Regions from separate parts of the Streptomyces sp. NPDC007264 genome, predicted to be linked through region 1. Evidence: riboswitches for the same ligand, from Rfam matches in the RefSeq annotation. Region 1 holds a riboswitch; the other holds the start of a gene.
The links. A riboswitch is a leader RNA that binds a small molecule or an ion and turns the genes downstream of it on or off. The one in region 1 is predicted to bind cyclic di-AMP.
Positions count from the first base shown of each region.

Region 1 (7,096 bases):
AAGACCAGGTCCTCCTCGCCCGTGCGCAGCTCGACCGCGCCGACGATCCGGTCGCCCTCCTTGAGGGTGATGACCTCCAGCTCCTCCTTGTTGCCCGGGTAGTCGGGGACCACCCGCTTGACGATGCCCTGCTCCGTGCCGAGCGCGAGGCCCGGCGAGGACTCGTCCAGCGTGCTCAGGCACACCACCGTCTCGCCCGCCTCCAGGGAGACGAACTCCGAGACCGGCGCGCCCCCCGACAGACTCGGCCGCGCCGCCGTGTCCGGCAGCTGCGGGAGGTCGATCACGTTCAGCCGCAGCAGCCGTCCGGCGGACGTCACCACGCCCACCTCACCCCGTGCGGTGGCCGGGACGGCGGAGACGATCAGGTCGTGCTTGGTGCGCCTGCCGTCGGTGTCCTCCGCGAACGGGTCGCCGTTGGTCGTGCGTGCCAGCAGGCCGGTCGACGACATCAGCACCCGGCACGGTGCGTCCTCGACCTGGAGGGGGACCCCCTGGGCCGGGGCGCCGGAGGACTCCAGCAGCAGCGTGCGCCGGTCGGTGCCGAACTTCTTCGCCACCGCGGCGAGTTCGGCGGAGACCAGCTTGCGCAGCTCCGCGTCCGACTCCAGGATCCGGGTCAGCTCCTCGATCTCGGCGGTGAGCCGGTCCCTCTCCGCCTCCAGTTCGATGCGGTCGAACTTGGTGAGGCGGCGCAGCGGCGTGTCGAGGATGTACTGCGTCTGGACCTCGCTCAGCGAGAAGCGGCGCATCAGGCGCTCCTTGGCCTGCGCCGAGTTCTCGCTGGAGCGGATCAGGCGGATGACCTCGTCGATGTCCACCAGCGCCGTCAGCAGGCCCTCGACCAGGTGGAGCCGGTCGCGCTTCTTGCCGCGGCGGAATTCCGAGCGGCGCCGTACGACGTCGAAGCGGTGGTCGAGGTAGACCTCGAGCAGCTCCTTCAGGCCCAGGGTGAGCGGCTGGCCGTCGACGAGCGCCACGTTGTTGATGCCGAAGGACTCCTCCATCGGCGTCAGCTTGTAGAGCTGCTCCAGGACCGCCTCGGGCACGAAGCCGTTCTTGATCTCGATGACCAGACGCAGGCCGTGCTCACGGTCGGTGAGGTCCTTGACGTCGGCGATGCCCTGCAGCCTCTTCGACCCGACCAGGTCCTTGATCTTGGAGATCACCTTCTCGGGGCCGACGCTGAAGGGCAGCTCCGTGACGACCAGGCCCTTGCGGCGCGCCGTCACGTCCTCCACGGTGACGGTGGCGCGGATCCGGAAGGTGCCGCGGCCCGTCTCGTACGCGTCGCGGATGCCGGACAGGCCGACGATGCGGCCGCCGGTGGGCAGGTCGGGGCCGGGGACGTGCTTCATCAGGGTGTCCAGGTCCGCGGCCGGGTACCTGATCAGATGGCGGGCGGCCGTGATCACCTCGCGCAGGTTGTGCGGCGGCATGTTCGTGGCCATGCCGACCGCGATGCCCGACGCGCCGTTCACCAGCAGGTTCGGGAAGGCGGCCGGAAGGGCCTCGGGCTCCCGCTCCTGGCCGTCGTAGTTGGGCGCGAAGTCGACGGTGTCCTCGTCGATCGACTCGGTCATCAGGCTCGCCGCCTCGGCCATGCGGCACTCGGTGTACCGCATGGCGGCGGGCGGGTCGTCGTTGCCCAGCGAGCCGAAGTTGCCATGGCCGTCGACCAGCGGGACGCGCATGGAGAAGGGCTGGGCCATCCGTACCAGGGCGTCGTAGATGGACGCGTCGCCGTGCGGGTGCAGCTTGCCCATGACCTCGCCGACGACGCGGGCGCACTTCACGTAACCGCGGTCGGGGCGCAGACCCATCTCGTTCATCTGGTAGACGATGCGCCGGTGCACCGGCTTGAGGCCGTCGCGGGCGTCCGGCAGGGCCCTGGAGTAGATGACCGAGTACGCGTACTCGAGGTAGGAGCCCTTCATCTCGTCGACGACGTCGATGTCGAGGATCTTCTCCTCGTACGAGTCGCCGGGCGGCTGGGTCCTCGTGCTGCGGCGGGCCATTGCTGCCGGCTCCTTCACGGTCTGCGCGGGGCATGAACGGAATCTGACGCGGACCATTGTGGACCGCCGCACCGACATCCCGTGACCGGCTCCCTCGGGAGCCCAGGGCGGGAGGGCTCCGCACGGCGCCTCCGGCCGCTCGGGACGAGCCCCGCTCCCGCCTCCGCGTCAACCGCGTGCTCGTCCTCGTCCTCCACCCCCCGTAATCCTGGTCTCGCTCTCGGCGTACGGGGCACGGGAACTTGGCCACCCGCGCGCACGCTTGCATACAGTGACAGGACCGGCAGGAAACCGCGGTTTCCCCGACAGTTTCCGCGATCGAAGGGACGTACATGCCCATGGGTCACACGGCCACAGCCGAGGCAGGCTCCGGCGGCCTGACAGCGACCGAGCACCGCCTGTCCAACGGCCTGCGCGTGGTGCTCTCCGAGGACCACCTGACCCCGGTCGCGGCGGTGTGCCTCTGGTACGACGTCGGCTCCCGCCACGAGGTCCGGGGCCGCACCGGCCTCGCCCACCTCTTCGAGCACCTGATGTTCCAGGGTTCGGGCCAGGTCAAGGGCAACGGCCACTTCGAGCTGGTGCAGGGCGCGGGCGGCTCGCTGAACGGCACGACGAGCTTCGAGCGCACCAACTACTTCGAGACCATGCCGACCCACCAGCTCGAGCTCGCCCTCTGGCTGGAGGCCGACCGCATGGGCTCGCTGCTGGCCGCCCTCGACGACGAGTCCATGGAGAACCAGCGGGACGTCGTGAAGAACGAGCGCCGCCAGCGCTACGACAACGTCCCGTACGGCACCGCCTTCGAGAAGCTGACCGCGCTCGCCTACCCGGAGGGCCACCCCTACCACCACACGCCGATCGGGTCGATGACGGACCTGGACGCGGCCACCCTGGAGGACGCGCGGGAGTTCTTCCGCACCTACTACGCGCCCAACAACGCCGTCCTGTCCGTCGTCGGCGACATCGACCCGCAGCAGACCCTCGCCTGGGTCGAGAAGTACTTCGGGTCCATCCCCTCGCACGACGGCAAGCCCGCGCCGCGCGACGGCTCGCTGCCCGACGTCATCGGCGCGCAGCTGCGCGAGGTCGTCGAGGAGGAGGTCCCGGCGCGCGCCCTGATGGCCGCCTACCGGCTGCCGAACGACGGCACGCGCGCGTGCGACGCGGCCGACCTCGCGCTCACCGTCCTCGGCGGCGGCGAGTCATCCCGTCTGTACAACCGGCTCGTACGGCGGGACCGCACCGCCGTCGCCGCAGGGTTCGGCCTGCTGCGGCTGGCCGGGGCGCCGTCCCTGGGCTGGCTCGACGTGAAGACCTCCGGCGACGTCGAGGTACCCGTCATCGAGGCGGCCATCGACGAGGAGCTCGCCCGGTTCGCCGAGGAGGGCCCCACGACCGAGGAGATGGAGCGCGCCCAGGCCCAGTTGGAGCGCGAGTGGCTGGACCGGCTCGGCACGGTCGCGGGCCGCGCCGACGAACTGTGCCGCTACGCCGTCCTCTTCGGCGACCCCCAGCTCGCCCTGACCGCCGTCCAGCGCGTGCTCGACGTCACCGCGGAGGAGGTGCAGGCGGTCGCCCAGGCCCGGCTGCGCCCCGACAACCGCGCGGTGCTCGTGTACGAGCCGGTCGCGGCCGAGGCCGAGGAGACGGCTGAAGGCACCACCGCCGAAGGCACCGCTGAAGGCACCACCGCCGAAGGCACCGCCGGCGAAGGCAACCGCAATGACGAGGAGTCGGCGAAGTGAGCGAGCTCGCGACCATGGACTTCCACCCGCAGCCCCAGCCCGGCGAGGCCAGGCCGTGGGCGTTCCCGGCCCCCGAGCGTGGCACGCTCGACAACGGCATGACCGTGCTGCGCTGTCACCGCCCGGGCCAGCAGGTCGTGGCCGTCGAGGTGCTCCTCGACGCGCCCCTGGACGCCGAGCCGGCCGGCCTCGACGGCGTCGCCACGATCATGGCGCGCGCCTTCTCCGAGGGCACCGACAAGCACTCCGCCGAGGAGTTCGCCGCCGAGTTGGAGCGCTGCGGCGCCACGCTCGACGCGCACGCCGACCACCCCGGCGTCCGCCTCTCCCTGGAAGTGCCCGTGTCCCGCCTCCCGAAGGCGCTCGGGCTGCTCGCCGACGCCCTGAGGTCGCCGGCGTTCGCGGACAGCGAGGTCGAGCGCCTGGTGCGCAACCGCCTCGACGAGATCCCGCACGAGACCGCCAACCCGGCCCGGCGCGCCGCCAAGGAGCTGTCCAGGCAGTTGTTCCCCGCCTCCTCGCGCATGTCGCGCCCGCGCCAGGGCACCGAGGAGACGGTCGAGCGCATCGACTCCGCGGCCGTCCGCGCCTTCTACGAGCGGTATGTGCGGCCCGCGACGGCCACCGCCGTCGTGGTCGGCGACCTCACCGGGGTCGACCTGGACGCACTGCTGGGCGAGACCCTCGGCGCCTGGACGGGGGCGCCCGCCAAGCCGCGCGCCGTGCCGCCGGTGACCGCCGACGACACCGGCCGGGTGATCATCGTGGATCGCCCCGGTGCCGTCCAGACGCAGCTGCTCATCGGGCGTGTCGGTGCCGACCGCCACGACCGGGTGTGGCCCGCGCAGGTGCTCGGCACCTACTGCCTCGGCGGCACCCTCACCTCCCGCCTGGACCGCGTCCTGCGCGAGGAGAAGGGCTACACCTACGGCGTGCGGGCGTTCGGCCAGGTACTGCGCTCCGCGCCCGACGGGACCGGTGCGGCGATGCTCGCCATCAGCGGCTCCGTCGACACGCCCAACACCGGCCCGGCGCTCGACGACCTGTGGAAGGTGCTGCGCACCCTGGCGGCCGAGGGGCTGACGGACGCCGAGCGCGATGTCGCCGTGCAGAACCTGGTGGGGGTGGCGCCGCTCAAGTTCGAGACCGCGGCGGCCGTCGCGAGCACGCTCGCCGACCAGGTCGAGCAGCACCTTCCGGACGACTACCAGGCGACGCTGTATCAGACGCTCGCCGCCACGGGCACGGTGGAGGCCACGGCCGCGGTCGTGAACGCGTTCCCGGTGGACCGTCTGGTGACCGTCCTGGTCGGCGACGCGGCGAAGATCGCGGAGCCGGTCGAGGCGCTCGGCATCGGCGAAGTGAGCGTCGTCCCGGCCGAGTAGGAGGGCGGGTACGCGCGCGTGGAACCGTGGAGGACACGCGCGCACGGCGACGGCGTCCCGAGGGGCCCCGGTGACTGTTCGGTCACCGGGGCCCCTGTCGTCGGTGTTTTGTCCGCATTGCCACGGAGGTTGCCCTTCTGCCCTGTGGGATGCGCTACAAATCCCGGGCTCGGTTTGTCGATCGGGAAAGGCCGCGCTTAGCGTCGGTCCGGCTGTCCGTCAGGCAGTAGGCCGCGTCCGCGGCACCGGACAGTCATCGCCGAGTCCCCGTACGGCGCGAGCCAGGGGAGCCGGGGACCCACCGCAGTCCCTGGGGTGAATCGGGCGCCGCCCGTAGGAGACCTTCCTGCTCCGAACCCGTCAGCTAACCCGGTAGGCGAGAGGGAAGGAAAGGACCAGTCACTTCATGGCGTTCACCTGCGCCGGCGGGAAGCACCGCCGTCCGAGCCGCGTGAAGCGCACGACCACGAACGCCGTGGGTGTCGCGGCGCTCACCACGACCGGTGTCATCGGCACCCTGTCCGCCCCCGCGTTCGCGGCCGGCGACCCCGTCGAGCAGACCGGACTGATGCGGGCCGTCTCGCTCGGCGACTCGGTCGCCGAGACGATCGACGCCCAGGCCGCGGCCCAGAAGCAGGCCGCCGAACAGAAGACGGCCGAGGAGACCGCGCGCAGGCGGGCCGCGGAGAAGGCCGCGAAGGAGCGTGCGGCGAAGGAGCGCGCCGCCCGCGAGGCTGAGCGCAGGCGCCTGAACGCGTACGTGGCGCCGATCCACGGCTCGTACGTCTCCACCGGCTACCGCACCGGCGGCTCCCTGTGGTCCTCCGGTACCCACACCGGCATCGACTTCCACGCCGCGACGGGCACGCCCGTGCACGCGGTCGGCGCCGGCACCGTCGTCGAGGCGGGCTGGGGCGGCGCGTACGGCAACCAGATCGTCATCAGGATGAACGACGGCACCTACACGCAGTACGGGCACCTGTCGTCCATCGGCGTCTCCGTGGGCCAGCGGGTCACCCCCGGCCGGCAGATAGCCCTCTCCGGGGCCACCGGCAACGTGACCGGGCCGCACCTGCACTTCGAGGCGCGTACGACCCCGGAGTACGGCTCGGACATCAACCCCGTCGCCTACCTCAGGGCCCACGGTGTGAACGTCTGACCGCGCGTCCCGATGGGGTGCGGGTGTCCGATGACCTCGGCCGACGGGCCGGGGTCATCGTCGTTTCGAAGGACTGCTGTCCAAAAAATATCCATGGATTCCGGTCCGCCGTCGGAAATTCCGGCCCGCTGCAATAGAGTCGGCTGAACACCCGCCGAGCGGCGGCGTTTCACGGGGATTAAGGCGGAGGTCGGACATGCGTATTCCGGCGCACTCGGTATGCACGGCGATCCGTGATGACATCGTCGCGGGTGTCTACGAGCGGGGCGCCCGGCTCACCGAGGAACTCCTCGCGCGTCGCTACGGCGTCTCGCGCGTCCCCGTGCGCGAGGCCCTGCGCACGCTGGAGGCCGAGGGCTTCGTCGTCACCCGCAGGCATGCCGGCGCGTGCGTGGCGGAACCCACCGAGCGGGAGGCCGCCGACCTCCTGGAGATGCGGATGCTGCTGGAGCCGCTCGGGGCCGCGCGGGCCGCGCAGCGGCGCACCGAGGCCCATCTGAAGGTGCTGCGGGGCCTGGTCCGGCTGGGGCAGGAGCGGGCCAGGAAGGGCAACAGCGACGATCTGCGCTCGCTGGGCGGCTGGTTCCACGAGACGCTCGCACAGGCATGCGGGAGCCCCGCGCTGACCTCGACGCTCGCCCAGCTGCGGCACAAGATCGCCTGGATGTACGCGGTGGAGGCGCCGGCCGACCCCGTGGAGTCCTGGGCCGAACACGGCGGCATCGTGGACGCCGTCGCGCGCGGGGACGGCGAGCGGGCGCGGACCCTCACGGCGCTGCACACCGA
Region 1 is NZ_JBIAFD010000013.1:155,839-162,934, reverse strand. Features, by position in the region: gene ACFYMU_RS22995 (DNA topoisomerase (ATP-hydrolyzing) subunit A) at 1-2,018, opposite strand, end outside; gene ACFYMU_RS22990 (M16 family metallopeptidase) at 2,351-3,766, shown strand; gene ACFYMU_RS22985 (M16 family metallopeptidase) at 3,763-5,151, shown strand; cyclic di-AMP (ydaO/yuaA leader) riboswitch at 5,399-5,545, shown strand; gene ACFYMU_RS22980 (M23 family metallopeptidase) at 5,558-6,310, shown strand; gene ACFYMU_RS22975 (GntR family transcriptional regulator) at 6,507-7,096, shown strand, end outside.

Region 2 (7,096 bases), on a different contig from region 1:
GCCGCCGAGCTGCCCCCGGAGCTGCTGCCCGCCTTCGAGGCCCTGCGCGCGTGGCGTGCCGAACAGGCCCGGGAGCAGGGTGTCCCGGCGTACGTCGTCTTCCACGACGCCACGCTGCGGGAGATCGTCATGCGCCGGCCCGGTTCGGTGGCGGAGCTGGGCACCGTCGGCGGGGTCGGCGAGAAGAAGCTGGCCACGTACGGCGAAGGGGTGCTCGGGGTGCTCGCGGCCCTGGGCGGCCCCGCCGAGGCCGCCCCCGCCCCCGCCCCCGCCCCCGCCGAGGCCGCCCCCGCCGACGCCGACGCCGACGCCGACGCCGACGCCGACGCCGACGACGGCGCCGGACCCGGCCCGGAGCCGGACCGGGACATGGGGCAGGAGCCGGAGCCGGAGCCGGACGACTGGTTCTAGAACGGCGCCGGGCCCCAGCGCCCGGCGCGCCTCAGCCCGCGGTGTCCACCGCCGGTACCACCCGGCCTGTCACCTCGCCGAGCCCGACCCGTGTCCCGTCCGGCCCGGGCGCCCACGCCGTCAGCGTGACCACGTCCCCGTCCTCCAGGAACGCCCGCTTGCCGTCGGGGAGTTCGAGAGCGTCGCGGCCGTTCCAGGTGAGTTCGAGGAGCGAGCCGCGTTCGCGCTCCGCCGCGCCGCTCACGGTGCCCGAGCCGTACAGGTCGCCCGTCCGCAGCGACGCCCCGTTCACCGTCATGTGGGCCAGTTGCTGGGCCGCCGTCCAGTACATGGTGGAGAAGGGTGGCCGGGAGACGACATGGCCGTTGATCGCGACGGAGATGCGCAGGTCGTAGCCGGCCGGTTCCTCCCGCGCGTCGTCCAGGTACGGCAGCAGCGGATGGGTGCGCTCCGGCGGCGCCACCCGCGCCTGCTCCAGCGCGTCCAGCGGGGTGATCCACGCCGAGACCGATGTGGCGAACGACTTGCCGAGGAACGGCCCCAGCGGCACGTACTCCCACGCCTGGATGTCCCGCGCCGACCAGTCGTTGAGCAGGCACAGCCCGAAGACGTGGTCACGGAACGCGGACAGCGCCACCGGCCGGCCCAGCCGCGACGGGACCCCCACCACGAAGCCCACCTCCGCCTCGATGTCCAGGCGGACGGACGGGCCGAAGACCGGAGCGGGGTCCGTGGGGGCCTTCCGCTGCCCCTGTGGACGCACGACGTCCGTGCCCGACACCACGACGGTCCCCGACCGCCCGTGGTAACCGATCGGCAGATGCTTCCAGTTGGGGGTCAGCGAGTCCTCCGCGTCCGGACGGAAGATCCGCCCCACATTGCGGGCGTGGTTCTCGGAGGCGTAGAAGTCGACGTAGTCCGCGACCTCGAAGGGCAGGTGGAGGGTCACCTCGGACAGCGGGCGCATCAGCGGCTCCACCGTCTCCCGGTGCGCGGGCACCGTCACCCACGCCGTCAGCGCCCGGCGCACGTCCGACCATGCGGTGCGGCCCGCGGCCAGCAGCGGTCCCAGGGACGGCCGCGCCAGCAGGGAGGCGTACGGGGAGCCGAGGGCCTCGGCCGCCGCGCCGGCGTCGAGCACGTGGTCGCCCAGGCGGACGCCGACGGTGCGCTCGTCGGAGCCTGCGGGGGAGAACACGCCGTAGGGGAGGTTGTGCGGGCCGAAGGGGTCGCCCTCGGGGACGTCGAAGGGGGGCATGGGATGCTGCCTCGCTCTCGTGCGTTCCGGTGGTGCCGTGCAGGGGTGGTTGCAGGTGGTCGCGGCACACGTTACGGGTGGGCCGCCCGTCGTGGACAGCGTCTACCGGCTGCGGCGGCGGACGGACCCGCACCCACCGGACCGTTCTCCCACAGCTCCCAGCACCACGAGATGATCACGTGGCTGCGCGACCGCTTCGAAGGCGGGGTGCAGGTGCGCGAGTGATGCGCTTCGTGTGCTGCGGCACGGGGTTCGCGTCGTCGCGGCGGGTACGGCATCTGGCCGCGGCGCACGGCTGGATCCTCGTCCGGTTCGCGCCGAGCACGCCGGGGTGTTCCATCCGTATTCTCTGATCATGGCCGCACCCCTTGCATATGCACTCATCGCCACCGACCTGGACGGAACCCTGCTGCGTGGTGACGACACGCTCTCCGACCGGTCGAAGGCCGCGCTGGCGCGGGCCGTGGCGGCCGGCGCCCAGCACCTGGTGGTCACGGGGCGTCCGGCGCCCAGGGTGCGGCCGCTGCTCGACGACCTGGGCAGCAGGGGGCTCGCGGTGTGCGGACAGGGCGCGCAGGTGTACGACGCCGGCGCGGACCGGCTGCTGTTCTCCGTCACGCTGGACCGGGAGTTGGCGGAGACCGCGCTCGGCAAGGTCGAGGCCGAGGTGGGGCAGGTCTACGCGGCCGTCGACCAGGACGGGGTGCACGGGCTCACCCTCGTCGAGCCCGGCTACCGGATGCCGCACCCCACCCTGCCCGCGGTGCGGGTCGAGCGGCGCGACGACCTGTGGTGCGAGCCCATCAGCAAGGTGCTGCTGCGCCACCCCACCCTGTCCGACGACGAGTTGGCGATGGCGGCCCGCGGTGCGATCGGGTCGCTGGCGACGGTCACCATGTCGGGGCCCGGAACCGTCGAACTCCAGCCGTGCGGCATCACGAAGGCGACGGGACTCGCGCTGGCCGCCGAGCATCTGGGCCTGAGCCCGTCCCGGACCATCGCCTTCGGCGACATGCCCAACGACATCCCCATGTTCGACTGGGCCGCGCACGGCGTCGCCATGGCCAATGCCCATCCCGAACTCAAGGCGGTCGCCGACGAGATCACCCTGTCCAACGAGGACGACGGCATCGCCGTCGTCCTCGAGAGACTCTTCGGGGTCAGTACGCGCTGTTGACGTTGTCGATCGAGCCGTACCTGTGGGCCGCGTAGTTGCAGGCGGCCGTGATGTTCGCGATCGGGTCGTAGGGGTCGTACGCCGTGCCGGGCACGTGGTAGGTGCGGAAGGTCGGGTCGATGACCTGCAGGAGGCCCTTGGACGGGATGCCCTTCGCGGCGTTGCTGTCCCAGTTGTTGATGGCCCTCGGGTTGCCCGACGACTCGCGCATCACATTGCGGTAGATCCCGTTGTAGGACCCGGGAATCCCGTGCTTCGCCATGACGGTCAGCGACTGACGGATCCAGCCGTCGAGGCTGCCGCGGTAAGCCGTGGCGGTCGCCGGTGCGGCGGCGGGAGCGGCGGCCGAAGCGCTCGTCGCACCCACGACGGGAAGAGCGAGCACGGCGGCACCGGTCGCCGCGGCGGCGAGGGTGCGGCGGATGCGGGCGGCCTTGGACCGGTCGTTCCGACGGCGTGCGGGCAGGGCGAAAGCGGGCATGTCGTTTTCCTCTCCGGCGCCTGCGAGGTGAGCTGTCGGGTTCGGGCTGGGAGGTGCCCGGCCGTGTCCTCGGTTCCGAGGGCGTGGCTTCACCCCGAGCCGTTCCGGCGCGGTGTCCGGTTCGGCGACCTACCTGGGTCCCCCGCTCCTGCCGTCATCGGTCGATGGGCCCTCGAGCGGCGGCAGGATTCGGCGATCCGCTCGGGTCGAGAGGAAGGTAAGCGAGGGGAGATGTCGGGAACAAGCCGGAAGTCGCGGTCCAGCCGAAATGACCTTGAGATTCCGCAATGTGGATATTGGTCCCCCGTGGAGTCGGCAGTCAACATGCCCTTTGTAGAAGGAAAGTTGACTACATGACCGAAAAGAGCCATATAGTGGTGGCGTGACCGAATTCACTGGCGCCCTGCCGACGGTAAGGAACTTGGCGTTATGGGAAATCGGGTGCCAATTCGGGCAAATGGGGTGGAGGTCGCCGGCCCCCCCGAGGATCCCCGCACGCCTTCGATGTCCTGGTGGCGAAGGTCACAGGAAGTGAGCCCTTAATGCCCCCTATTCGGGCATTTCGCTGGTGCGGGGGAGGTGGGCGTCGTACGGGGAATCCGCGTCACCCATGTCCGGTGGAACACCACTTCGTCGCCGTCCCCGCAGACGAGCTCGTCCGACACGACGAACTCCGCCGCCGTGCAGACGATCCCGGAGTGCGTCTCCACCCTGGCGTCCCATCCCGTCTCCGGGCGGTGCATCCGCACGGACCGGTCCCAGCGGGCGCGGGCCGTCAGCGGGTCGGCGTCCTCGACGGTGTACGTCTCCCGGGCGTCCTCGGCGACCTCGAGACCGTCGGGGTACACCAGAACACCCTCCCGGCAGGGGGCGAGTTCCAGGCGCCACTCGCCCTTCGCCACGTCCCGGACCACCAGCCGGCTCGGGCGCGGTTCGTCGAGCGTGGCCGGGGAGCTGACGCCCAGCGGCTCGGCGTGCTCCGGCTCCCCGAACACGAGGGGCGGCCCCGACTGCGCCGTGCGCACGGGAAGTTCGAGCCGACTGCCCGACGGATCCAGGACGAGGCCCGCCTCCGCGCCCGGTTGCGGCCACAGCCACGGCCAGTACACGGAGGACACGGCTAGGCGGATGCGGTGGCCGGGCGGGAAGGCGTGGCCGGTGCCGCCCAGCTCGACCACCACGTCCTCGGTGGCCCCCGGGGCCCGGGAGGCCGTCCGGTCGCCGCCGGCACGCGCGGACAGGTCCAGGACGCCGCGGGTGACGAGGACCGACGTCCCGTCGGGCGCCACGTCGCACAGCCGGGCGACCACCTGCCCGCACGGCGCCGGGCAGGTCAGCCGCAGTCGTACCCGGGGCCGCCCCAGCACCCAGGTCTCCTCCTCCGCCCCGAACTCGAAGCACACCGACCTCGCGTCCTCCTCGCGCTGGTCGGGCGGCAGGTCCGCGTCGCCGCCGCGGGGGACGAAGCGGCCGGCGTCCAGACCGGTGTGCAGCGGGGACCGCACGGGCACAGGGGCGCCCCGGAGCGCGTAGGGGACCGGGGTGACGTTCGGCGACGGCCACGACGGCTCGCCGACCCAGCGGCCCGGCAGCCCCTCGCACCCGGCCGCGGGAGGGCGGGCGCCGGTGACGTACGCGCGCAGCAGCGGCTCCGCCATGACCCCCGTGTCCCTGCCCCTGAGCCAGTGGTCCCACCAGCGGAGGGTCTCCTGGAGGAAGCCGATCGCCGGGCCGGGCGGCAGACCGTGGTCGGGGTACGCGTGCGGCCACGGCCCGATCAGGCCCCGTACGCGGTCGGCCGGAAGGCGCTCCAGGAGGGCGAGCACGGTGTCCCGGTACGGGTCGTGCCAGCCGCCCACCGCGAGCACGGCGGCCCGGACCGCGCCGGCGTCCCCGGAGAGGGTGCCGTGGCCTTCTCGGGTGCCCTGCTCGCGCGGGTCCGCCCGGACACGGGCGGGAGGGTGGAGTGCCTCCAGGCGCCTGAGCCAGTCGTCGCGCCACACCGTGCCCACGTACCGGGGGTCCGGCGGCTGGGCCGCGAGACCGAGCACCGCCGCCGCCCGGGCGCGAGTGGGGCCGGAGAGGACGGAACCGCCGGGGTGCTCCGCGTCGCGGTCGCACGGGTGGCAGGGGCGGTACGGGTCGTACGGGTCGTACGGGTCATGCGGGTCGTACGGCTTGTACGTGCTGTACGGCTCGTATGGGTCGTACGGGTCGTCGGCGGGGCAGACCGCGACGACCGCCTTGAGCGGCTCCGGGGCGAGGGCGGCGACCCGGAGGGCGGCGGAGCCGCCCCGGGAGAGGCCGAACATGCCCACGCGGCCGTCGCACCAGGGCTGCGCGGCCAGCCACTCGACGACCTCGACGCCGTCCGAGGGCCCGGTCGCCCCGCCGGCGCCGGCGGGCGGCCCGTCCGAGTTGCCGTACCCGCGGGCGTCCACGCGGACGGAGGCGTAGCCGTGGCCCGCGTACCAGGGATGACGCTGGTGGTCGCGGGCCGCGGTCGCGTCGGTGAGGCGGCCCGGGTGGTACTCGAGCAGGGCGGGGACGGGCTCATCGGTGAGGGGCCGCCATACGCGCGCGTACAGACGGGTGCCGTCCTGGAGCGGGATCCAGACGTCGTCGTGGGCCGTTTCATGGGGGAAGGCCGTACGGATGCGCATGTGCCTGACCTCGGACTGCTGTTCGGACTGCTGCTCGGGCTGCTGCTCGGGCTCCCGGATGCCCGCCCTCGCCCTCGGCGGACCGGGCGCGCCGCGGCCGCACCCGACGGTGTACAGCACCATAGAAGGTGCACTTCGGGTATATCGGTAAATATCTGTTCGTATCGGCTGATCGAGAACATACCGTTCGTGATCCGATACCGCCCGGCCTGGAACAGCGGGCGCTCGTGGTGATCGAAACCTGACCGGATACGCTGACTTGAGTGGTGGCGACGACAGATCGACAAACGCGGTGAGCCGAGTCGACCGGCGACGTCATCGCCCCAGTGACCGTCCTTGAGACCGACCGTGTGAGCGTCAGCAGACGTCAGCAGACAGGAGACCCCTCGTGACCGTCGTCGGGCCGTTCGGGCTGAGCGTGCGGGACCAGGCTCTGGAAGCCGATGTCCAGGCCGGATTGGCCGCTGTCGAGGAGGGGCTGCTCGACGCCACCAAGAGCGAGGTGCCCTTCATCACGCAGGCCGCGCAGCATCTCGTGCGGGCGGGCGGGAAGCGGTTCCGGCCGCTGCTCGTGATGCTCGCGGCCCAGTTCGGTGATCCGTACGCGCCCGGGATCGTCCCCTCGGCCGTGGTCGTCGAGCTGACCCACCTCGCCACCCTCTACCACGACGACGTGATGGACGAGGCCGAGGTGCGGCGCGGGGTGGACAGCGCGAACACCCGCTGGGGCAACTCGGTGGCGGTCCTCACCGGCGACTTCCTGTTCGCGCGGGCCTCGCACATCCTGGCCGATCTCGGCCCGGAGGCGGTCCGCATCCAGGCGGAGGCGTTCGAGCGGCTGGTCACGGGCCAGATCCTGGAGACGGCGGGACCACGGGACGGCCGCGACCCGGTGGAGCACTACCTGGACGTGCTGGGCGGCAAGACGGGCTCGCTGGTGGCCGTGGCGTGCCGCTTCGGGGCGATGATGTCGGGCGCCGACGAGACCGTCGTGGACGTGCTCACGCAGTACGGCGAGCGGCTGGGCGTGGCGTTCCAGCTGGCCGACGACGTTCTGGACATCGCGTCGGACTCGCACGAGTCCGGAAAGACTCCGGGGACCGACC
Region 2 is NZ_JBIAFD010000018.1:141,812-148,907, forward strand. Features, by position in the region: gene recQ (DNA helicase RecQ) at 1-411, shown strand, start outside; gene fahA (fumarylacetoacetase) at 443-1,669, opposite strand; gene ACFYMU_RS27270 (HAD family hydrolase) at 2,025-2,846, shown strand; gene ACFYMU_RS27275 (transglycosylase SLT domain-containing protein) at 2,830-3,327, opposite strand; cyclic di-AMP (ydaO/yuaA leader) riboswitch at 3,332-3,497, opposite strand; gene ACFYMU_RS27280 (CocE/NonD family hydrolase) at 3,867-5,990, opposite strand; gene ACFYMU_RS27285 (polyprenyl synthetase family protein) at 6,379-7,096, shown strand, end outside.
Region 2: it holds a riboswitch for cyclic di-AMP, as region 1 does, so the genes downstream of both, ACFYMU_RS27275 (transglycosylase SLT domain-containing protein) here and ACFYMU_RS22980 (M23 family metallopeptidase) in region 1, are expected to answer to the same signal.